4 regions of the Terrihabitans rhizophilus genome follow, and region 3 is predicted to be linked to each of the others. Evidence: predicted binding sites of a transcription regulator. Region 3 holds the regulator's gene; each other region holds the start of a gene.
The links. Region 3 encodes PhoB, which activates phosphate uptake and scavenging genes when phosphate is short. Its sites were predicted from a motif close to TGTCATNNANCTGTCAT; they were not measured.
Positions count from the first base shown of each region.

Region 1 (5,505 bases), 540 kb from region 3:
AATTTCTCGTAGAGTTCGCGCCCTACCTTGCTGACCACCACGTCCTCGGAGGTGCGGATCTCATCGACCGGCTCCGCGCGCTCGGCAAACCACGCTTCCAGTTCCTCGGAGGTGAGGTCCAGCCCGTAGAGCGTGTTCACCGTGTCCAGGTTGATCGGGATCGGGACAAGAACTCCGTCCACCTCCGCCAGCACCTTGTGCTCGTACGGGCGCCACTCAGTGAATTGGGAGAGGTGTTCAAAAATCTGACGCGAATTCGTGTGGAAGATGTGCGGGCCGTACTGGTGCATCAGGATGCCGGCATCGTCGTAACGGTCATAGGCGTTGCCGCCGATATGCGGGCGGCGGTCGATGACGAGCACCTTGTCCCCGCGTTCCGTGGCGAGACGTTCCGCCAGCACGCTGCCGGCAAAGCCGGCGCCGACGATGAGCCAGTCAAACATGGATCGCCTCCGCCACATCGGGCAGATCCGTGATGGCCGGCCGCCGGGACGTACTGGCCATCAACTGGTCCATGCTCTGCCATGTCATGTCCCACGACATCGTGGCGAGGTGCTCGTCGACACGTGCGAGCCACGGCTCTCCGGCCCGGGCGATAGCCTCCTCCGCCTTCTGCACGAAGGTCTCGGCGTCCGCAGCGATCTCGACAAGCTCAAGATCTCCATAGGGCCGAATGACGTCCCGGATCGGGGTGGACACGACCGGGAGACCTGCGGCGAGGAATTCCGGGGTCTTTGTCGGGCTGATGAAGCGGGTGGATTCGTTGATCGCGAACGGCATGATGCCGGCATCCCACCCCGACAGATAAGCCGGCAGCTCCTGATAGCTCTTGCCGCCAAGCCAGTGCAGGTTCGGACGCTGAGGCAGCGCGGCGGGGTCGATCTTCACGACGGGCCCGATCATCACGAACTGCCAATCGGGCCTGAGATCGGCCATGCGGCCGACGAGGTCCACGTCCATCCGCTCGTCGATGACGCCGAAGAAACCGAGCCGGGGATGAGGAATGGCGGCCTGATCCTCCGGCTCGTCCAGGGCTTTGCCACGCGCCTGGTGGAAGTGACCGGCATCGATGCTGCTCGGAAAGGCGTGGACGTTGGGATGCCGATCCTTCTTGGCCTCGAAGAGGCTCTGCCCTCCGGTGAAGACGATGTCCGCACGGCGAAGCAATTCCCGCTCGAGCGCCACCATCCGGGGTGGGGCGCCGCGAAAAGCCGACAGTTCATCCATATTGTCGTAGATGCACAGACCGGGGCTCAGGTGCCGCGAGAACGAAAGCGCCATCGGTGTGTAGTACCAGTGCACCCATTGGCGGTGCGGCAGGCTTTCCACCAGGTCGTCGACGAGGTCACGCTGCGCCTCGATGGCCTGAGGGCCGTTCATCCCATTGGGAAGAACAGGCACGGCGACGACGACGCCCTCCGGTTGCCTCGACAGGTCCAAGCGGGGCTGCTCGACCTCGGCATGCACTGGCTCCTCGAAGAAGTAGACGGTACGAGTCCGCGCAGCACGACCAAGAAGATGTTGGGGCCTTTGATAGACAAAATTCCAACGTAGATGCGAGAAGCAAAGGATTGGCGGCGCGGCACTGGACAAAGCATACCCGTCGGCGAAGGACTGAACGCGCATGTGGCGGCCTTATTATGAGAGCGTGCGGCTGCGATCGATGAGATCGTGAGCCCAAGCCTGTAAGCCGATTGATGAACCGTAGGTTCCGGGTGAAGCAGGCAGGTACACAATTGTACGACTCGGGGGGCAGGTGGCGCCTGAAGGCCCGCGCTTCATCTGCCTGCCGGAAGCAATCCCAAACGTGCCCCTGCAAGGCACCTATACCGACCGATCAACCCGCCGAGGCGGGGCTGCCACGCCCTTGGATTCGCAGCAGCCCCTCGTTCCCGGACCTACGAACGAGAACCGGACCAGCGAGTTCTGGGAGTGCTGGCCCGAGCAGGTACCCCTCAGCCCCGCTACGACTTTGGTAGCAGAAGAGTCGCCGCGCTGGTAGATGGCATCCCAGGCGCGCGACAATTTGTTTACTGAACTAGCCGGCCCGCAGGGCGCCGGAGCAGAGGGCTACTGGAACCGCGCGCGTAAGCGATCCGAAACGAATTCCATCGCCAGTACGATCAGGAAGATGGCCAGGATGATGGCCGAGGCATTGCGGTACTGGAACAGGTCGAACGCGACCTTCAGTTCCTGCCCGATGCCGCCCGCACCGACAAGTCCGAGCACCACAGAGGATCGCACCGCTTTTTCCAGTGCGAACAGGCTGGTGTTGATCATGGACGGCATGGCGTCAGGGACGACGGCGCCGAGCAGGACAGAGAACCGGCTGGCTCCGATGGCTCGCAGGGCCTCCTGGGACTTCTTGTCGGCGTTCTCCATCGCCTCGCCGAAGAACCGCCCGCAAAAGCCGATGGTGTCGACCACGATGGTCATCGTGCCGGCCACCGCGCCGAGACCGAGGGTGGAGACGAAGAGCAGCGCCCAGACAAGATCGGGCACGGTGCGGAACAGCGAGATGGTGGCCTTGAAGAGGTGCCGGAAGGGCCCGATGGGGGTGATGCCCTTGGCGGACATCCATGCGAAGGGCAGGCTGAGAAGGACGCCGAACACGGTGCCGACCAGTGCGATCTGGAAGGTCTCGACGATGCGCCAGCCCATGCGGCTGAGGAAGGCCGGATCAGTGCTCGGCGGGAGCATGCGCGAGAGCAGGTTGCCCATGCGAGGTGCGCCGTCGACGAGCTGTGCCGGCGTGGGCGCAACTTCGCCGATGCTGGCGATGACGAGCGCCACCGCCGCCACCGTCAGCGTGAAGGTGATCGGCGAGATGCGGGGCAGCCGCGAGGGCGGCAGGCGCTCAGCTATGGAAGACATGGCGCAGATCGTCCCGCGTGAGCGTTGAGGTGGGCTGGTCGAAGAACACCCCGCCGGATTTCAGCGCGATGACGCGGTCTGAATAGTTCAGCGCGTGGTCCATATCGTGCGTGGTGTAGACCAGCGTGATGCCGTGCTCGTGCGCCAGATCGGAGAAGATCTGCATGACGTCGCGACCCGTCGCCGGGTCGAGGCTGGCGGCGGGCTCGTCGGCGATGAGGAGCTTGGGCTTGCGGATCAGGGCGCGGGCGATGGCAACGCGCTGAGCTTGGCCGCCGGACAGCTGGTCGGCGCGCGAGGCGGCCTTGTCAGCCAGCCGCACCTCCGAGAGCACATCCATCGCCTCCTCGCGCCACTGGCGGCGGGCGGTGGAATGATGCCATGCGCGCCAGCTGCCGGGAAGCCCGAGCTTGCCCTGGATGACATTGGTGAGCACCGACTGGCGGCTCACCAGCCCGTGGTTCTGGAACACGAAGCCGATCTGACGCCGCAGGCGGTTGAGCTGCGCGGCCGTGGGGGTGGCGGTGAAGGTCTCGCCAAGCGTGGCGATTTCGCCCGTGCTGGAGGGCAGCAGGCCGATCAGGCATTTCAGCAGCGTGGACTTGCCTGCCCCGTTGGAACCGATCAGTGCGACGCGCTCGTCGGAGCGAATGTCGATTGCCACCCCGCTGAAAACGGGATGGCCATTGGCGTAGCTCTTCGCGAGGTCGCGTGTGCGGATGATGTCTTGCATGTGCCGGTGCGGTCTCGCGAATGGGTCCGAAGGCGCGGTGCCGGGCAGATTTGCCGCCGCCCGGCGGGTCGCGTCAGTCCATGAACTTGTTGAAGGTGTCGACGCCGATGGTGCGGTACATCGAGCGGACATAGTCGTAGTCGCTGTCCTTGATGTCGGTCAGGAACACGCCGCCCTTGAACTTCTTGTTGTCGTCGCCCGTCAGCACGGACTTCATCAGGTCCGGGCCATGCTTCACGAAGGCGTCGCGCACCTTGGTGAAGACCTCTTCGGGGATGTCCTTGCGGGCAACGAGGATGTCGTTGGGCAGGTCGCGGCCGCGGGCCAGCACGGTGAAGCCCGCATCGGGGAACGCGGCGCGGATCGAGTTGAGGTGGCCGAAGTTCAGTCCGATGGCGGCGATGTCGCCGCGGATGAGGGCCTCGGCGGCAACGTTCCGGGAGATGATGACGGACTGGTAGTCCTTGTCATAGTTCAGGCCGTGATCGGCCAGGGCCTGCGCCGGTCCGAGATGCTGCGAGGTCGAGCCCACGGAGCCGAAGGCGATCTTCTTGCCCTTCATGTCGTCCAGCGACTTGATCGGCCCGTTCGCCAGCACGGCGATCTGAGCGAAGTAGTCCGGGCGCTGCCAGGCCACCACGATGCGCGGCTGGCTCAGCTCTTTCATGATGACGTATTCGGCCGGGCCGGTGAGGACCAGTTCCACCTGCCCCGAGTTCATCGCTTCGACGGCCGCGGTGCGCGAGCTGACGGGGATGAGCTGGATGTCGAGGCCGGTGATCTCCCGGAGCGACTTCTGGAAGCCGCCGAACTCCTGCTGGAGAGCTTCGAGGCCTTCCACGTCGGTCACGGCGAACCGCACGGGCTCGGCTGCGGCGGGAAGGAGCATGGTGAGCGAAATGGCGAGCGCCGAAGCGAGTGTGCGGATCATCTGTCAGCCTTTGCTGTATAGACAGGAACCTTGTGACCTGCTTTTCTGTATAGACAGCAAGTGACGCGTGCGTGACATCAGCCGGGCTTAAGGAGCCCCCTGAGGACCACAACGTAAGAGGGGGCATGCATGAGCTGGATCATCAGGGGCGCGGTGGGCGCTGACGGACAACAGCGCGACATCGCGATCACCGGTGCGCAGGTAGCAGCGGACGTGCAGGACATCGCCGCATCGGTGATCGATGCCGCCGGTTTGTCGGTGCTGCCGGGGATCGTGGACGTGCATGGGGATGCTTTCGAGCGCCAGATCATGCCCCGGCCGGGCGTGCGCTTCGACACGGCCATGGCCCTGCTGGACACCGATCGGCAGATGCTGGCCAACGGCATCACCACCGCCTTCCATGGCGTGACGGTGTCCTGGGAGCCGGGGCTGCGCTCCGTCGAGGCGGCTCGGCGGCTGCTGGAAGAACTGACGCGCCTGCGCCCCCGGCTGGGTTGCGACACGCGCCTCCACATCCGCTGGGAGACGTTCGCGCTGGATGCGATGGAGGAGGTGACGGGCTGGCTCGATGCCGAGCCACGGCCCATCCTGGCCTTCAACGATCATACGACCGGCTCGGTCCTGAAGGGCCATATCGCCCGCAAGATCGGGCAGATGGCAGAGCGGTCCGGCCTGTCCCGCGAGGACTACATGGCCCTGCTCGAGCGCGTCTGGAGCCGCCGCGAGGAAGTGGATGCCGCGGTTGCGACCATGGCCGCTCGCGCGACCGAACGGGGCAATGTGCTGCTCGCCCATGACGAATGCTCGCCCGAGGAACGGCAGCGTTTTCGCGCGCTGGGCGCAACCTCCTCGGAGTTCCCGATGAACCTGGAGACGGCGGCGGAGGCGCGCAGTGCCGGCGAACACGTCATCCTCGGCGCACCGAATGTGGTGCGCGGCGGCAGCCACAATGGCGCGCTGGATGCCA
Region 1 is NZ_JAXAFJ010000001.1:562,524-568,028, reverse strand. Features, by position in the region: gene glf (UDP-galactopyranose mutase) at 1-443, opposite strand, end outside; gene SCD90_RS02555 (glycosyltransferase) at 436-1,440, opposite strand; gene phnE (phosphonate ABC transporter, permease protein PhnE) at 2,071-2,874, opposite strand; gene SCD90_RS02545 (phosphonate ABC transporter ATP-binding protein) at 2,858-3,607, opposite strand; gene SCD90_RS02540 (PhnD/SsuA/transferrin family substrate-binding protein) at 3,681-4,538, opposite strand; gene SCD90_RS02535 (alpha-D-ribose 1-methylphosphonate 5-triphosphate diphosphatase) at 4,668-5,505, shown strand, end outside.
Region 1: a site for PhoB is predicted at 4,599-4,615, ahead of SCD90_RS02535 (alpha-D-ribose 1-methylphosphonate 5-triphosphate diphosphatase). Genes of this name have one in related genera too.

Region 2 (5,505 bases), on a different contig from region 3:
ATGGCTGCCCGGAAGGCTCGCTGCGCGTCAAAGACGGGATTGGCAAAACCGCTTTGCATGATCAGTCCTCCCCTCGTGCGAGCGTGAAGAAATCGACGCGCGTGGCAGCAACCTTGCGCTGACGAATTTCCCGGTCCTCGCGGATGCGAACAGCGATCGGATGGAGTGCGGCATCGACATCGCCCCTCTTGTCCGTCTGCCAGAGAGCGTCGAGCACTGCGGCGGCGCGGGCTTTCTGCTTGTCGCGGCCCAGCAGGTAAGACACGCCGACCTCGCCGCTTGGCAGGCGCACCGCAGCGCGCGTCACCGTCACCTCGCCGGCGTTGAAAGGAGCGCCGGTTCCACCGATCCGGCCACGCGCCATGACGAGCCCGAGTTCCGAGGGACGCAGATCCTCGATCCCCTCTCCGGGAGCAAGGACCCGTAGCGCCTCGACGAGTTCGGCTGCGGTGGCGCGGGCATAGATGCCCATCGCCGTTTGCCGTGCCGTCTGGTGTCTCTTAAGATCGTCGTTCATAGATTCTTTTCGCAACATGTTGTCTATTCGTATAGACAACTCGGCACAGAAGGCCAGTGAACTTTTCATGACGGCTGCTCAGGGAAGACTGGACCCGCTCGTGCGGGGCGGCGGCATGGCGGCATGGCGGCAGATCGCCGACGCCATCGAGTCCGACATCGTCTCGGGCCGCCTGGCTGCGGGCAGCCGCACCCCGCCGGAAATGCAGCTGGCCGAGCGCTTCGGCGTCAACCGTCACACCGTGCGCCGCGCCCTCACCCATCTCGCGCAGAGCGGCCTTGTCCGCTCCGCGCAGGGCAAGGGCACCTTTGTCGAGCCGCGCCCCCTCGCCTATCCGCTCGGCGAGAAAACCCGCTTCTCCGAGGTGATGGCGAAGGCCGGCAAGGAGGCGCGCGGAGAACTCCTGTTCGCCCAGCACATTTCCGCCAATGCGGAAGCAGCCGAGGCGCTGGCGGTCGAGATCGGCGCGCCCGTGCTGGAAATGCACACGGTGAACCGCGCTGACGGCGTGGCGCTGTCGCTCTCCCGCACCTGGCTGCCCCTGCCGCGCTTCAGCGGGTTGGACCAGTTGTTTGCCCGCAAGGGTTCGCTGACCAAGGCCTATTCCAAGCTCGGCGTGGACGATTACCGCCGTCTCTCGACCCGGATCTCGGCACGGCCTGCGGAGCCGGAGGAAGCCACGGCGCTTGCCATTCCGCCCGGCAAGACCCTGCTCGTCGTCAAAAGCGTGAACGTGGATCCGGCGGGCGTGCGCATACAGGCAACGCAATCGCGCTTCGTGGCCGACCGTGTGGAGCTTGTCGTCGAGCGCTAGATTGCCCTCACGCGGCGGGGTGCACCGTCATAGGCGCGCGCAAAGGCGGACGCGTCCATGCTCCTGAAGTCCGCCATCGCCGCCGTCAGTTCCTCATGCGTCCAGTCCCACCAGCGCACGCGCATGAGGGCAGCTTCTGTCTCCTCGTCCACGCGGCGCTTGATGACGCGGGCCGGCGATCCGACCACGATGCTGTAGGGCGGCACGTCCTTGGTGACGACGGCACCCGAACCCACCACCGAACCCGTGCCGATATTGACGCCCGACATGATAATCGCGGCATGGCCGATCCAAACATCAGGGCCGATGACCACACGGGCCTTGCGGCGCCACTCGAAGATCTCCTCGTCGTCCGGCCCCATATGGTGGCAGCGGCTGCGATAGGTGAAGTGGTGCATGGTCGCCCGCCACATCGGATGATTGGTCGGGTTGATGCGGACATTGGTGGCGATGTTGCAGAACTTGCCGATGTCGGCGTTGAAGATCTGCACATTCGGCGTGGCATAGGCGTAGTCGAGGAAGTCGCTGTCGGTGATCTCGCAACCCTTGGCGATGGAGGTCCAGCGGCCGACGCGGGTGCGCAGCACGGTCGCCGAGGGATGGATGACGGGCTCCTCGCCAAGGCCCTTCTCATCGTACCAGGGAGCCTCCGGCTCACCCTGATTGATCTCGATCATCTCAGTCCTCCGTCCATCAGCGAACCGCTGCATCCGGCAAAGCCATGACACCCGCGTGACGCATCTCGCCAGTCTCGCCCCACGCTGCTAGAGAGCGGCCCCATGACCCTGAAGGTTGCCGCCCTCTACCAGTTCGTCTCCCTGCCGGACCTCGCCGAACTCCGGCAGCCGCTTCTCGACCTCTGCACAGGCCTGGGCATCCGCGGCACGCTGTTGCTGGCGCCCGAAGGCATCAACGGCACCGTCGCCGGAGAGCCGGAGGCGGTGGACACGCTCATGTCCGAGCTCCGTCATGGCGCGCTGTTCGGCGGCCGGCTGGACAATCTGGAACTGAAGTTCTCAGCCGCGCGCGACATGCCGTTCGGGCGCATGAAGGTACGCCTGAAGCGCGAGATCGTCACGCTGAAGCAGCCTCGCGTGGACCCCACCCAGACAGTCGGCACCTATGTTGATCCGGGAGACTGGAACGCGCTGGTGGCTGATCCGGACGTCGTCGTCATCGATACCCGCAACGCCTTCGAAGTTGCTCTCGGCACGATGCGGGGAGCCATGGACCCCGGAACCGCGCGCTTCAGCGACTTCCCCGATTTCGTGTCCCGCACACTCGATCCCGCGCGCGATCGCCGGGTCGCCATGTTTTGCACGGGCGGCATCCGTTGCGAGAAGGCGAGCTCCTACTTGCTGTCGCAGGGGTTTAGCGAAGTGTACCACCTGAAGGGCGGCATCCTGCGCTATCTGGAGGATGTTCCGCCCGAGCAGAGCCTCTGGCAGGGCGAATGCTTCGTGTTCGACGAGCGTGAGGCGCTGGGGCACGGCCTCTCGCTTCGAGAGCCCATGGAGGATGAGAGCGGCCATGACTGATGACCCGCAGCAGGCATCGCGCCTCGAGGCGCTCGAGATCCGTGTCGCCTATCAGGACCAGACGATCGAGGACCTGAACGAGGTCGTAGCCTCTCAGTGGAAGGAGATCGAGCGCCTGTCTCGTGAGTTCGAGCGCCTGGCCGAACGGCTGCAGCGCGCCGAGGAAGCCGCGGGCTCCGAGGAGCCCGAGCCGCCGCCGCCGCACTACTGAGCAGGCTGCGCCTGTGCCGTCTTCTCCTTGAAGGTGAGCTTGAAGACGGCGAGGGTCGCGAACAGCGCGACCCCGACGCTGTTCGACGTGATGATGATGAGATCGCCTTTCAGCACGCCATAGACCGCCCACGCCGACAGCCCGGTCATCTGGATGACGAGCATCCGCAGGCTGAGGTCGCCGCTGGAGCGCGTGCGCCAGCATTTCACCACCTGCGGAATGCTCGCGGCGGTCGTCACCACCGCCGCGAACAGGCCGACAAAGGACTCCAGATCCATCGTTCTACTCGGCGGACCCGGGTTCGGCCATCTTGCGGTGCTGCGCGGCCAGGATGCTGGAAGGCGTGATGTTCGCGAGCGTGGTTTGGATCTTGTTCTTCCATCCGGCCACCACGTCGCCGTCGCCGTTCATCATGGCCTTGAAGCCCACGCGTGCCACCATGCCGGGATCGTCCTTCTTGCCGGCGCCGACGCTGGTGTCTTCCATTTCGGCGCGTTCAAAGAACTCGGTGTCGGTCGGCCCCGGCATCAGGCAGGTCACGGTGATGTCGGTGTCCTTGAGTTCATCACGCAGGGCGAATGAGAAGCTGTCGATGAAGGCCTTGGTGCCGTTGTAGACCGCCTGGAAGCTGCCCGGCATGAAGCCGGCGATGGAGCCGGTGATTAGGATGCGGCCCTCGTTGCGGTTGCGCATGTCGCGCCCGATCTTCTGGATCAGGTAGATGGTGCCCGTGATGTTGGTGTCGACGACGTGGCGCACGGCATCGAAGTCCTGGTCCAGGAATGCGTCGCCGAGGCCATGACCCGCATTGGCGAGCAGGTAGTCCACGGGACGCTCACCGGCCGCAGAGACCAGGCGGTCGACGCCTTCGGTTGAGGCCAGGTCCACCTTCAGCGCCTGCACATCCACGCCCATCCCGCGCAGCGTGTGGGCCGCATCTTCGATCTCCGGGAGGTCGGCTGCGATCAGCAGGTCGAACCCTTCCTGCGCGCAGCATTTTGCAAGTTCGTAGCCGATGCCGGAGGAGGCTCCGGTCACCACCGCGAAGGGGCGTGTTGTCGTCGTCATGCAATTCTCCTGATGGGTGCTAGGCGCGGGCTGACTGACCAAACGCCGCTCGGGCCAGTACGTTTCGTGTGATCTCCGGCACCCCGGCGTGGAGCCACGCCGCCATGGCACGCTCTTCCGCAAGGTTGGCCTGCAGGTGCGGCAGGTAGGCGTTGAACCCGGAGGCACGCGCCAGCACGATCAGCCCGAGATAGCTGGCAATCTCGAGGTTCTCGAAGGCGGTTAGCGCGAGATGGTTCTTGAGGATCTCGTCGTCCGCAAGCTTGTGGCTGAAACCTGCAAGATTGCCCAGAAGGGCGCCCGCGGCTTCCTTCAGCGTCGACGGCTCCTCATGGAGGCCCGCGAAGATCTCGTCGAGGCGCCGGATCTGTTCCTCTGTTTCCAGACGGTGCCTTTGGAGAGCGGCGCGCTGTTCGGGAAGGTGCTCCAGTTGCCCGAACTGGTGCCCCATGAGCGCAAGACCCTCGTGTTCGATGGCGCGGACATTGCGAAGCGCGTTCAGGAACAGGCGATGTGCCGTGTCTTCCAGCATGACGCGCCTCGCGGTCGATCCGGATCAACCGGCACGCCATTGCAAGGTTCCGCGAGTGTACGCCTTCGGCCGTCAGTCCTTGATGCGCCCGGTCACTTCGCCGATCGCCACCAGTCCACGCATGCCCGCCGCGTCGCCGGTCTTGGAGACAGCCGTGAAGATGCGCTGCGCATCCGAGTAGCGCCGCAGGTTGAAGTAGGCCCACCCCCTCATCATCATCAGGTCGTTCTGCTCGGGAACGTAGCGGGAGCGTTCGTTGAGCGCGATGATGGTCTCGGCGTATTTCTCGTCCCGGTAGGACGCGATGGCCCGCTGCGTCAGGATCTGAACCGAGAGCTCGACCGAACGGCGCGGTGACTGCGCAGCCTCGGTGGCGGCAACGGCGGCATTGCCCGTGAGGCCCGCACGCAGATTGGCCAAGGCCTTTCCGTAGGCGGCATCTTCCTTGACCTGTCCAGTGCCCGTCTGAATCGCGACGTCGAACGCCGCGATCGCCTCCATCGGGCGTTCCAGTTCCATCAGGCACCAGCCGCGATTGGCGGCGGTCGTGGGGTTCCTTGCCAACGGACAGCCCGAGGGGCCTTTCGCGCCACGAACAGCGGGCTGGTTGACCTGGGTCACCGTGACCTCGCGCGGGGCGCGAACCGGCTCCGAGAAGTCGTCCAGCATGCTGGAAGCCAGATCTTCCCGGCTCATCGCACGGGGGGCGCGGGGCGCCGGTTCGGACACGGTCTCGCGAACCGTCTCCCGCACCATCGCGGGTGCAATGGGCTGCGGCGGCGCAGGCACCGAAGCGGCGGCCTGGACGCGGCTGGGCGTATAGGC
Region 2 is NZ_JAXAFJ010000005.1:171,170-176,674, reverse strand. Features, by position in the region: gene phnH (phosphonate C-P lyase system protein PhnH) at 1-59, opposite strand, end outside; gene phnG (phosphonate C-P lyase system protein PhnG) at 62-517, opposite strand; gene phnF (phosphonate metabolism transcriptional regulator PhnF) at 585-1,331, shown strand; gene SCD90_RS10385 (LbetaH domain-containing protein) at 1,328-2,008, opposite strand; gene trhO (oxygen-dependent tRNA uridine(34) hydroxylase TrhO) at 2,111-2,869, shown strand; gene SCD90_RS10375 (SlyX family protein) at 2,862-3,080, shown strand; gene SCD90_RS10370 (SemiSWEET family sugar transporter) at 3,074-3,358, opposite strand; gene SCD90_RS10365 (SDR family NAD(P)-dependent oxidoreductase) at 3,363-4,148, opposite strand; gene SCD90_RS10360 (DUF892 family protein) at 4,168-4,680, opposite strand; gene SCD90_RS10355 (tetratricopeptide repeat protein) at 4,753-5,505, opposite strand, start outside.
Region 2: a site for PhoB is predicted at 2,053-2,069, ahead of SCD90_RS10385 (LbetaH domain-containing protein). Genes of this name have one in related genera too.

Region 3 (5,505 bases):
CTTTCAGCTGCGCTTCGTTCCCGACATCCACATGATCGAAACCCTCGACCGCAGGACCGAAGCCCTCCAGATGCTTGGGGCTTCCGCCGGCCGCGATGGTGGCAAGCGTGCGGCCATGGAAGGCGCCGTTGAAGGCGATGACGCGCCAGCGCTCCGGCCGGCCGGACGCGCTCTGGAACTTGCGCGCCATCTTCAGCGCGGCCTCATTGGCCTCGGCGCCGGAATTCGCAAAAAACACCACGTCCGCAAAGCTGTTGGCGCACAGGCGCGAGGCCAGGCGTTCACCCTCGGGAATACGGTAGAGATTCGAGGTGTGCCACAGCTTCGCCGCCTGCTGCTGCAGGGCCTCGACAAGATGGGGATGTGCGTGGCCAAGCGCGTTGACAGCGATGCCCGCGCCGAAATCCAGATAGCGCTCGCCCGTGTCGGCCACGAGCCACGACCCCTCGCCTCGCTCGAAGGAGAGGTCCGTGCGTGCGAAGACGGGAAGAAGGGCGGAGCGGTCGGTCACAGGCAGCCTCCACAATGAGGTGTGGCCAGAAAAACGCAAAGGCGCCGCCTCGTGAAGGCAGCACCTCTGATACGGGAGATTTTAAGCCCCCCGGGAACGCTGTCAATTGCTGCTATCTCGCCGTAGCGCGTTGATTTCACTGAAGCCGGTTCAGCGTGCGGAGGAGTTTTCCCGGGGTTCATTGGGGAAAACGTCGCGTTCCCCTTTCGGACTCTTGCAGCCGAGTCAGCCCCTATAGTAGTTTAGATCTCGTTAAGCACGACATCTCGTGCACCTCGTATCAATCGAACACTACAAACAGTGTATCGGTTCCTGTGCTGGCATATAGCCGGGGGCCGCGCCGCTTGGATTCCGCCTGATGAAGGCGCTTAGGGAGTGACGCGATGAACTGGACAGAAGAGCGGGTTGAACTGCTGAAGAAACTCTGGGCGGACGGGCTGAGCGCCAGCCAGATCGCTGCAGAGCTTGGCGGCGGCGTCACCCGCAATGCCGTCATCGGCAAGGTTCACCGGCTCGGCCTGTCCGGCCGCGTCAAGGCCGTAGCCTCGGCTGCCCCGCGTCCGCGCAAGCCGCGGGCACCGTCCCATCCCTCCGCCACACTCTACCGGGTGCAGGGCAATGCAGCTCTCGCCGCTGTGCCGGCCCCGTCGGCTGAGGTCGATCGCATGCCGGAAGTGGCCGTGCGCCCCCGCCTCGAGGCCGTCTCGTGCGAGCGGGTCACCATCATGGATCTTCGCGAGTGCATGTGCCGCTGGCCGATCGGCGACCCCGGCCGCGACGACTTCCGCTTCTGCGGCACCCGCGCCGACCCGGCGACCCCGTATTGCAACTACCACTCCGCCATGGCCTACCAGCCCACAACGGATCGCCGCCGCCGCAACGCGGCCTGACATCCCCGTAACGAATGAAAATGGCCGCCCCAGAGGCGGCCTTTTTCATTGCATGCGCCGAGAGATCAGTTCGGGCGCGAGAACGTCTCGTCAAAGGAATAGCCGGAACCGCGCACGGTCCGGATCGGATCAGGACGACGACCCTTGTTGATCGACTTGCGCAGGCGGCCGACATGGACGTCCACGGTGCGCTCGTCGATGTAGACGTCGTGCCCCCACACACCGTCCAGCAATTGCTCGCGCGAGAAGACGCGGCCGGGCGTCTGCATCAGGAATTCGAGCAGGCGGAACTCGGTCGGCCCCAGATCCACCTCGCGGCCGGAGCGGCGGACGCGGCGCGTGTCGCGGTCGAGCTCGATATCGCCGGCCTTCAGCTGCGAGGCCACCTGCGCCGGGTTGGAGCGCCGCAGAAGGCTGCGGACGCGCGCCACCAGTTCCGGCACGGAGAACGGCTTCACCACGTAATCGTCGGCACCGGTGGCAAGGCCGCGCACGCGCTCGGCCTCCTCGCCACGCGCCGTCAGCATGATGATCGGCAGCAGTTCCGTTTCGGGCCGGGCGCGCAGGCGGCGGCACAGCTCGATGCCGGAAAGGCCGGGCAACATCCAGTCGAGGAGGAGCAGATCGGGCGCCCGCTCGCGAAGCCGGGTCTCGGCCTCGTCGCCGCGAGCGACGTTCTCGACCTCATAGCCTTCGGCTTCCAGATTGTAGCGGAGGAGCAGCGTCAGCGGCTCCTCGTCCTCCACAATCATCACACGTGCGACCATGATTACCGGCCTTCGGCGTAGGTCAGGGTGGTCATGCTCGTGAGGTCGCCCTTCGGACGCTCATCGGCCAGGACCTCGCCGTGAACCAGATAGTGGATCGTCTCGGCGATGTTGGTCGCGTGGTCGCCGATGCGCTCGATGTTCTTGGCGCAGAACAGGAGATGCGTGCAGAAGCCGATATTGCGCGGATCTTCCATCATATAGGTCAGCAGTTCGCGGAACAGCGAGGTGTAGATCGCGTCGATCTCGCCGTCCTGCCTCCAGACCTCCATGGCGCTCGCAGCATCGCGCCGCGAATAGGCGTCGAGAACGTCCTTCAGCTGCGAGATCACCAACTCGCTCATATGGTCGACACCACCCGCCAGCTTCGGCGGCTGCAACTGCCCTTCCAGCGCCATGACGCGCTTGGCGATGTTCTTCGCAAGGTCGCCGATGCGCTCCAGATCGTTGGAAACGCGCAGGGCGGCCACGATCTCGCGAAGGTCCACTGCCATGGGCTGGCGCCGGGCGATGGTGAGCACCGCCTTCTCCTCAACCTCATGCTGCAGGGCGTCGATCGCCTTGTCGGTGGCAATGACGCTCTGCGCCAGACCGACATCGCGGTCCAGAAGCGCAGTGATGGAATCTGCGACAAGCTTCTCCGAGAGACCGCCCATCTCCGCGATCATCTCGCTGAGCGACTTCAGGTCTTCGTCGAACTGCTTCGCGGTGTGATCGTTCATAGCGCCGCCAATCCTTCTCGTGGGGTCTCATAAGTTCCCAGGGTGACGGTTGAATGACAGCTTGCAAGCGTCATTCGTCTGCCACGCGCGCGCCTGTACGGCGCAACATCTTGGCCATGGGACGAGGCATAGAGGTTTCCAGCGCGACCGTGAAGCGCGCGCCCTCACCCGGGCTCTCGATGACGAGGCGTCCGCGATGGCGGGCAAGGATGTGCTTCACGATGGCGAGCCCCAGCCCCGTTCCGCCCTTGTCACGGCTCTTGCCCACATCGATCCGGTAGAAGCGCTCCGTCAGCCGGGGCACGTGCTCCGCAGGGATGCCAGGGCCGAAGTCACGTACGATGACCTGCGCCTCCTGCTTCGATCCCGGAGCTGGTTGACTGACCGTCACCTCCACGCGCCCGCCGGACTGGCCGTATTTGATGCCGTTCTCCACAAGGTTCTCGACGACACGGATCAACTCGTCGCGGTCTCCGGGAACCGTGACGGGTTCAGGCGGCATGTGAGGGATGAGTTGCACGCTGCGTTCGGCGGCCAGGGGGGACAAGCTGTCCAGCACCGTGCGCACCACCTCGACGAGGTCGATCGGGTCCACCGGGCGCATATGCTGTTTCTGTTCGATGCGTGACAGCGACAGAAGGTCATCGATCAGGCGCGACATGCGCCCGGCCTGGGCGCGCATGATCTCCAGGAAGCGGGCACGTGCCTCGACGTCGTTCTTTGCCGGACCCTGAAGGGTTTCGATGAAGCCGAGGATAGCGGCGAGCGGGGTGCGGAGCTCGTGGCTGGCATTGGCCACGAAATCCACCCGCATCCGCTCGGCACGGCGCAGATGGGTGAGATCGTGCAGGACCAGCAGCACATTATCGGGCACCCCGCCCTCGCCTGTCCGCAGGCGCACGGGCCCGATGCGCGCCTCGATCCAGCGATCGACGGGCACCCTGTCGGCGTATTCGACGAGGCGGCCCGGCTCTCCTGCCCCGACGGCACGAATAGCGTCGAGGATCTCGGGCACCCGCAGCGAGAACGAGATGGGATCGCCGGCCCGCAGATTGGCGAAAGCTTCCCGCGCAGGGGGATTGGCTTCCAGAACGGTCCCGCGTTCCGTGAGCAGGATCGCGGGTTCCGTGAGAGCTTCCAGCAGGGCACGCACCGGCAGTTCACGGGCCGCGGCGGTCTCGCTGCTGGTGCGCTCCCGCGTCTCGGCCGCGCCGGGCACGAGAGCGAGGCCCGCGGTGATCGCCAACAAAGCCGCGCCGGCGAGCAAAGGCGAAAGATCGTCGGCGACGCACAGCAAGGCGAGCACGAGCGCGAAACCCGCGAGCGGCATCATCGCCGCGCGGATTCTCTGAACAGCGGCACTTTGTGCGTTCACCGCATCCATCCAGCGCGTCACACCCTGTTCGCTCATGCAGCCTCCCGTGAAAAGGAAGCGCATGACCTCATGACAGAGCCATGACCATCTGTATCCTGCGGCGCGGTGACGCGAAAGCGTGATCGGTCACATCCACGCCCGACTTGCAGGGCAAGCCATGGCACTGTCGTCAGGCGGTGTTATCGTCGGCCGCGCCGTCAGGTCCAAAACGGCACAGCCATTGCTTCGCGTCCCCAGTGTCCCAGCCCGCAGGTGCCTCATGCTCGAAAAGCGTCACGAATCTTCGAAGGTCAGCGAGCACGACGCCGCAACCGAGGACATGGTGAGCGAGGCGAAGAGCGCGATCATCAGCAAGATGACGCTTTCGGTCGGCAAGGACCCGGCATTCGCGACGGATTACGACTGGTTCCTGGCCTGCGCGCTGGCGGCCCGTGACCGGGCAACCCTGCGCTTCCTCGAAGGAAAGCGGGTCACGGCCTCCGATGGGAAGAAGCGGGTCTACTATCTCTCGCTCGAATTCCTCATCGGCCGGCAATTGACGGATGTGCTCTCCAATCTGAGCCTCCTCGATGTGTTCCGGGCGGCGTTGGAAGACCTCGGCGTGGACTACGAGCGCGTGCGGTCGGCAGAGCCGGACGCGGCGCTTGGCAATGGCGGCCTAGGACGCCTCGCCGCCTGCTTCATGGAAAGCATGGCCACATTGGGCATCCCTGCCTACGGATATGGCATCCGCTACGACCACGGCCTCTTCCGGCAGGTCATCTATGACGGCTGGCAGGAGGAATATCCGGAAGATTGGCTGTCATTCGGCACGCCCTGGGAATTCCTGCGCACCGACGTTGTCTTCAATGTTGGCTTCGGCGGCTCGGTTGAGACCTATGTGACGCCGGCCGGCATCACCCGCTACACATGGCATCCCGGCGAGGTGGTCCATGCCGTGTCCTACGACACCCCCATGGTCGGGTGGCGCGGGCGAAGCGTCAATCCGCTGCGGCTGTGGTCGGCCCGCGCCGTAGACCCGCTGCGGCTGGAGCTTTTCAACCGCGGTGATTTCGCCGGCGCCTCCTCGGACCAAGCGCGGGCCGAAGCGATCTCGAAGTTCCTCTACCCCAGCGACGAAACCCCTTCCGGGCAGGAACTGCGCCTGCGGCAGGAATATTTCTTCGTCTCTGCCTCGCTTCAGGACCTGCTGAGCCGCCACCGGCGCATCTATGGCGACCTGCATTCGCTGCCGGAGCGC
Region 3 is NZ_JAXAFJ010000001.1:19,471-24,975, forward strand. Features, by position in the region: gene SCD90_RS00105 (aspartate aminotransferase family protein) at 1-511, opposite strand, end outside; gene SCD90_RS00110 (GcrA family cell cycle regulator) at 895-1,401, shown strand; gene phoB (phosphate regulon transcriptional regulator PhoB) at 1,467-2,168, opposite strand; gene phoU (phosphate signaling complex protein PhoU) at 2,171-2,890, opposite strand; gene SCD90_RS00125 (ATP-binding protein) at 2,961-4,301, opposite strand; gene SCD90_RS00130 (glycogen/starch/alpha-glucan phosphorylase) at 4,525-5,505, shown strand, end outside.

Region 4 (5,505 bases), on a different contig from region 3:
CGGATTGTTCGATGGTGCCGGGGATCAGGTTCATCGGCGGATCGCCGAGAAGCCGGGCCACCTGTATGTTCGCCGGGCGTTCCCAGAGGTCTTCGGGCGTGCCGACCTGTTGGATCACGCCGCCATCGATGACGGCGATGCGGTCGCCGACGGACAGCGCCTCCATGCCATCGGGGGTAGACCAGATCGTCGGGGAGGCACCGCCGGACAGCCTTCGGCGGATTTCCCCGCGCAGCTTGTGGCGGAGCTTGGCGTCCAGGTGCGAGATCGGCTCGTCGAGCAGCAGAAGCCCGGGCGACTGTACCAATGCCCGGGCAAGGCCCACCCGCTGCTTCTGCCCGCCGGACAATGCGCCGGGAAGCCGTTCGCCGAGGTGGTGGATCTCAAGGAGCTTCAGGACCTCGTCCACGACGGCCGCGACCGATTGCGGGTTCGTGCCCTGCCGTCCATTGGGGGCCATGAGCGGCGAGAGCGCGTTCTGCCGCACGGTGAGGTGAGGGTAGAGCGCGTAGGACTCGAACATCAGCGCCACGCGGCGGCTGCCCGCCGGCACGCCGGCCATGTCCTTCCCGCCGAGCAGTACGGTGCCGTCTTCGGGGTGCTCAAGGCCTGCCAGAATGCGGCAAAGCGTGGTCTTACCGGCTCCGGAGGGCCCCGTCAGCGCGAGGATCTCGCCGGGCGCGACGTCTAGCCCGACGTCCGAAAGCACCTTGTGCTGGAAGGTCTTTGATATGCCGCGGATCGACAGCCCGTGGCGCGACGCTCCGGCCGTCACGGCCGCCGCGTTGAAGGGCGCGTTCATGGCTGCGCCTCGAGGTTGAGCCCGCTCGCGGCATCGAAGACCAGGACGCGGTCAGGCGGGATCTCCACGCCCACCGGATCTCCCGCCCGCCAGTGCGACGGGCCGGCGATCTCGGTGACAAAGCTTTGGCCGCCTTCGGCGCCGCTCAGCCGCACCGTCAGCACATCGGCGTCTCCGCGCGGTTCGCGGTAGGAGACGACGCCTGCAAAGGTGCCGGAGGTGCCCTCGGCATGCAGCCCGATATGCTCGGGCCTGACGCCGGCGACGATTTCGCCGCCCGATGCGCGGGCGAGCTTGTCCGCACGGTCGCGTTCCAGCATTGCCGACCAGCTGCGGCCCGCCAGCACGCCATGACCCTCGGACACGGCGGGAACAAGGTTCATGGGCGGCTCGCCGATGAAGTTGGCCACGAAGAGGTTGATGGGGTGCTCGTAGAGCTCTTGCGGCGCCCCCACCTGCTGCAGCACGCCATGGTTCATCACCGCGATGCGATCGGCCATGGCGATGGCTTCGGTCTGGTCATGCGTGACGAGGATTGACGTCACGCGGCGCAGCTTCTGGAGGCGCTTGATCTCGGCCCGGAGCTGCACCTTCTGGTCGGCATCGAGATGGGAGAGCGGCTCGTCGAAGAGGATCACCTCCGGATCGCGCACCAGGGCGCGGCCGATGGCAACGCGCTGCATGGCGCCGCCCGAGAGCCCGCGCACGTTCTGGTCCGCCATGCCCCGCAAGCCGAGGAGCTGCAGCACCTCGCCCACGCGCTCGGAAGCCGGCTGACCGGCCTGGCCGCGGACCTTCAGCGGGAACGCTACATTCTCCCAAACCGTCATCTGCGGGTATAGGCCGTAATCCTCGAACACCATGGCGATGTTGCGCTCGCCAGGCGAAAGCCGGGATACCGGGCGTTGACCGAAGTAGATCTCGCCGGCTGACACCGTCTCGATGCCGGCAGCCATCTTCAGCGTCGTGCTCTTGCCGCAGCCGGAAGGACCCAAAAGGGCCAGCATCTCGCCCTCGGCGCAGGAGAGATCAAGCGTCTCGACAGCACTGGTCGGCCCGTACTGCTTCGAGACAGAGACAAACGACAAAGACGCCACGCGTGCACTCCCCGCTTGGGGTGGCTCCTTCAAGTCTCGTGCCAAATCGTGCGGGAAGCGAATAACGCTTCGTTTCAGCCGGCCGCCTGAATTCTCTGCCGCAAATAGGAGCAGAGAGATTGAAGCGAGTGCATTCGATCACCAGTGCATTCTGTTGATGAGGCGCGCCGAGGACCGCCGGTACCGTCGCGGCAGCGGTCCGATCTGGTGAGGAGCATAGGGGCCGGGCCGGTCTCGCGCGTTAAGGGCAGGCGGCTGTCATCATGCCGTCGCGCTAACGTGCTGCTTCCTTTCTCGAGAGCCGCAGCTCGACAGGTAACATGGACATACTGACATCCATCCTGGGCGGGCTCGGGCTCTTCTTCATCGGCATCAAGGCGGTCAGCAGCAATCTCCAGCAGCTTGCGGGGCGGCGGGCGCGGAACGCCATCAACCGGCTGACAGCACGGCCGCTTGCACCCGTCCTCCTGGGCGTGCTGCTGGGCGCGCTGACGCAAAGCACCAATGCCGTCACCGTCATCGCCACCAGCATGCTGGGCTCCGGCCTGCTGACCATGCGGCGCGCCGTGCCGGTCGTCGCATGGTCGAATGTCGGCACCTCGGGGCTCGTCCTGCTTGCCGCGATCGATATGAGGGTGGCGGCGCTCTGGCTGCTGGGCCTGACCGGGTTTGCCGGTTATTTCGGCTGGGACAAGGGCGGCAAATGGCGGCCCGCGCTCAACGCGCTGGTCGGGCTCGGCCTGCTGTTCCTCGGCCTCACCATCGTGAAAGCCGGCGCGGCGCCCATGCGCGATGTCGCCGCAGTGCGCGATGTGCTGTCGCTTGCCAATGGTGCGCTGATCCCGCCTCTCGCGCTCGGCGTGCTGGTGACGCTCGTCGCGCAATCCTCCTCGACGGTGTCGATCCTCGCGATCACCTTCGCGGCCGCGCAGCTCATCACCTATGACCAGACGGTCATGATCGTCTATGGCGCGTCGCTCGGCTCGGGGCTGTCGGTGCTGCTGCTTGCGCGCAGCTTCTCCGGCAGCCCCCGGCAGCTCGTCCTGTTCCAGGCGCTGTTCAAGTGCCTGGGCACGATGCTGTTCCTGCTGCTCTACGTCATCGAACACGCCATGGATGTGCCGCTCGTCCTGGCCCTGTGCGATCTCCTTGCCGCCGATCCGTCGCGAAAGGTCGGCTGGCTGTTCCTGATGCTGCAGCTCTGCACGGCACTGGCCCTGACGCCGTTCACCGGCATCCTGCTGGGCCTGATCGCCCGCTTCTCGCCTCCCAGTGCAAGCGAGGACCTGTCGCGTCCCGCCTTCATCAACGAGCAGGCCCAGCAGGATGCGCCGACGGCGCTCGACCTTGCCGAGCGCGAGCAGGAGCGGCTCATCGCGCGGTTTCCGGCCATGCTGGAAGGCGTCATCGACGGGGGCGGGACCGGCGACGTGCCACGACCCGTTTTGTCGGGTTCGAGCGAGCATCTCGAACGCGAGATCGCGGAATTCCTGAAGGCGCTGATGGAAGCCGGACTTGAGCGCGAGACGCTGGACCACGCCGTCGGCCTCAATGCCCGCAACGTGCTGCTGACTGGATTGCGCGAAACGGTCGATGAGTTCGCGACCACGCTGGAAAGCGTGCAGGGCCGGATGGATGCTCCGCCCCTGATCAGCGGGCTTGCCGAAGCGCTGCACACCTTGCTGTGGCAGATGGAGGAAGCCACCCGCTCCCGTGACACGGACGACATCGCCATGCTGCTCGACCTGACCCGTGACCGGGGTGAGATGATGCAGGCGCTGCGCAGCCGGGCGGTGGCGCAGGATGCGGGGCTTGCCTATGACCTGCACGACGCCGTGTTCCGCGCTTCGGCGCTGTTCGAGCGCGCAGTTTGGCTCCTCCGGCGCCTGGCGTTTCAGGTGCAGCAAGCGCCGGGCGCCGATCTGGAAGTGGAAAGCCCGGCCGTGACGGCCTAGCTTTTCAGGAAGGCAGGGTCAGCAGGATCGCGGCCACGTCGTCATAGGCGGGCTGTTCTCCCTCATGCACCCGGACGAGATCGGCCAAGTTGCCCAGTGGGTCGGCCGCCGCATCATCCAGGGCCGCCAGAAAGCAGGCAACCGGCTCCTCGCCGAACTGCACGTCCGCGCGATCGACGGCCTCGGTGATTCCGTCGGTGACGACGAGGAGGCGCGTTCCACGGGCGAGAGGGACACGTTCGGAGCGGTACAGGGCTCCCTCCATCGCACCCAATGGCAGGCCGCAGCGCGCGGTCAGCCGCTCCACGGTCCCGTCGGCCGCGCGCAGGAAGGGTGGCACATGCCCGGCGCAGACATAAGCAAGCTCACCCTCGGCGGGATCGAAGCTCCCGAGGAAGAACGTCACGAACATGTTGGAGGCGTTGCGGGCGGAGAGGCTCTCATTGACCAATGTTGCCGCCTGCTCGGGCCTTGCGAACAGCGCATCGGCATCGGGACGGGTGGAGAGACCGCGAAGAAGGGCGTGCGTTCGCGCCATGACGAGGGCGGAACCCGCGCCCTTGTCCGACACATCTCCCAGTACCAGCACCACCCGCCCTTCGCCGACGACGAACCAGTCCACCAGATCGCCGCCGACTTCACGGGCGGGCTCCAGCAGCACGTCGACCCGAAGCGGCACATCCCTCAACTCGCCGCAAAACGGAGCAGGCACGAGGGCGAGCTGGAGGTCGCGCGCTTCGTTCAACTCCATCCGCTTGCGTTCCAGTTCGGCACGGGTCTGGTCGCGAAGCTGCTTCTTTTCGATGGTGGCTGTCACCCGCGCCTTCAGCAGAACCGGGTTGAAAGGCTTGAAGACGAAATCCTCGGCACCGAGTTCGAGGCAGCGCACCACGGGCTCAATCTCGTTGAGGGCCGAGATGACCACGACCGGAAGGTCGGACCTGCCCTGCCGCTTCAGTTCCTCCAGCACCCCGAAGCCGTCGAGCTCCGGCATCATGATGTCCAGCAGCACCAGATCGAAGCCCCGGCGCGCGATGGCGTCCAGCGCCTCCACCCCGTTCTCCGCCTGCTCGATCTGCTCGATCCCCAGCCGCCGGAGCCGCCGGATCAGGATGTCCCGGTTGTCGGCGACGTCGTCCACGACGAGCACGACTGCATCTTTGATCGCCACCGTGCGCTCCGCTCAGGCCAGGGACGGCAGCAAAGCGGTGATCTTGCCCAGGAGGCGCGGCAGTTCGACGGGCTTGGTGTCGAACTCGTCGCATCCGGCGGCCAGCGCCTGCGCGCGGTCCTGCTCCATCGCGTGCGCGGTCAGCGCGATCACGGGGATGCCGGCGGTCTCCGGATCGGCCTTCACGCGTCGCGTGGCCTCCCAGCCGTCGAGGACAGGTAGGCTCATATCCATGAGGATGAGGTCGGGCTTCGCGGATTTGGCGAGGTCCACGCCTTCCTGCCCGTTCACCGCCAGCACGACATCGAAGCCGTTGCGGATGAGGCGCCGCGACAGCATGTCCCGGTTCATCTCATTGTCTTCGACCAGCAGGATCCTCGGCATCAGCGTGCTCCCGTGCGGGCGATGGCGGACAAGGCTGAGCCCAGGGTCGCGATGGGCTGGGCGGCCTTGCTCAGGATCAGCAGCGTGTTGCGCGCG
Region 4 is NZ_JAXAFJ010000004.1:199,675-205,179, reverse strand. Features, by position in the region: gene SCD90_RS09090 (ABC transporter ATP-binding protein) at 1-802, opposite strand, end outside; gene SCD90_RS09085 (ABC transporter ATP-binding protein) at 799-1,899, opposite strand; gene SCD90_RS09080 (Na/Pi symporter) at 2,220-3,854, shown strand; gene SCD90_RS09075 (PP2C family protein-serine/threonine phosphatase) at 3,859-5,025, opposite strand; gene SCD90_RS09070 (response regulator) at 5,038-5,409, opposite strand; gene SCD90_RS09065 (response regulator) at 5,409-5,505, opposite strand, start outside.
Region 4: a site for PhoB is predicted at 2,156-2,172, ahead of SCD90_RS09080 (Na/Pi symporter). Genes of this name have one in related genera too.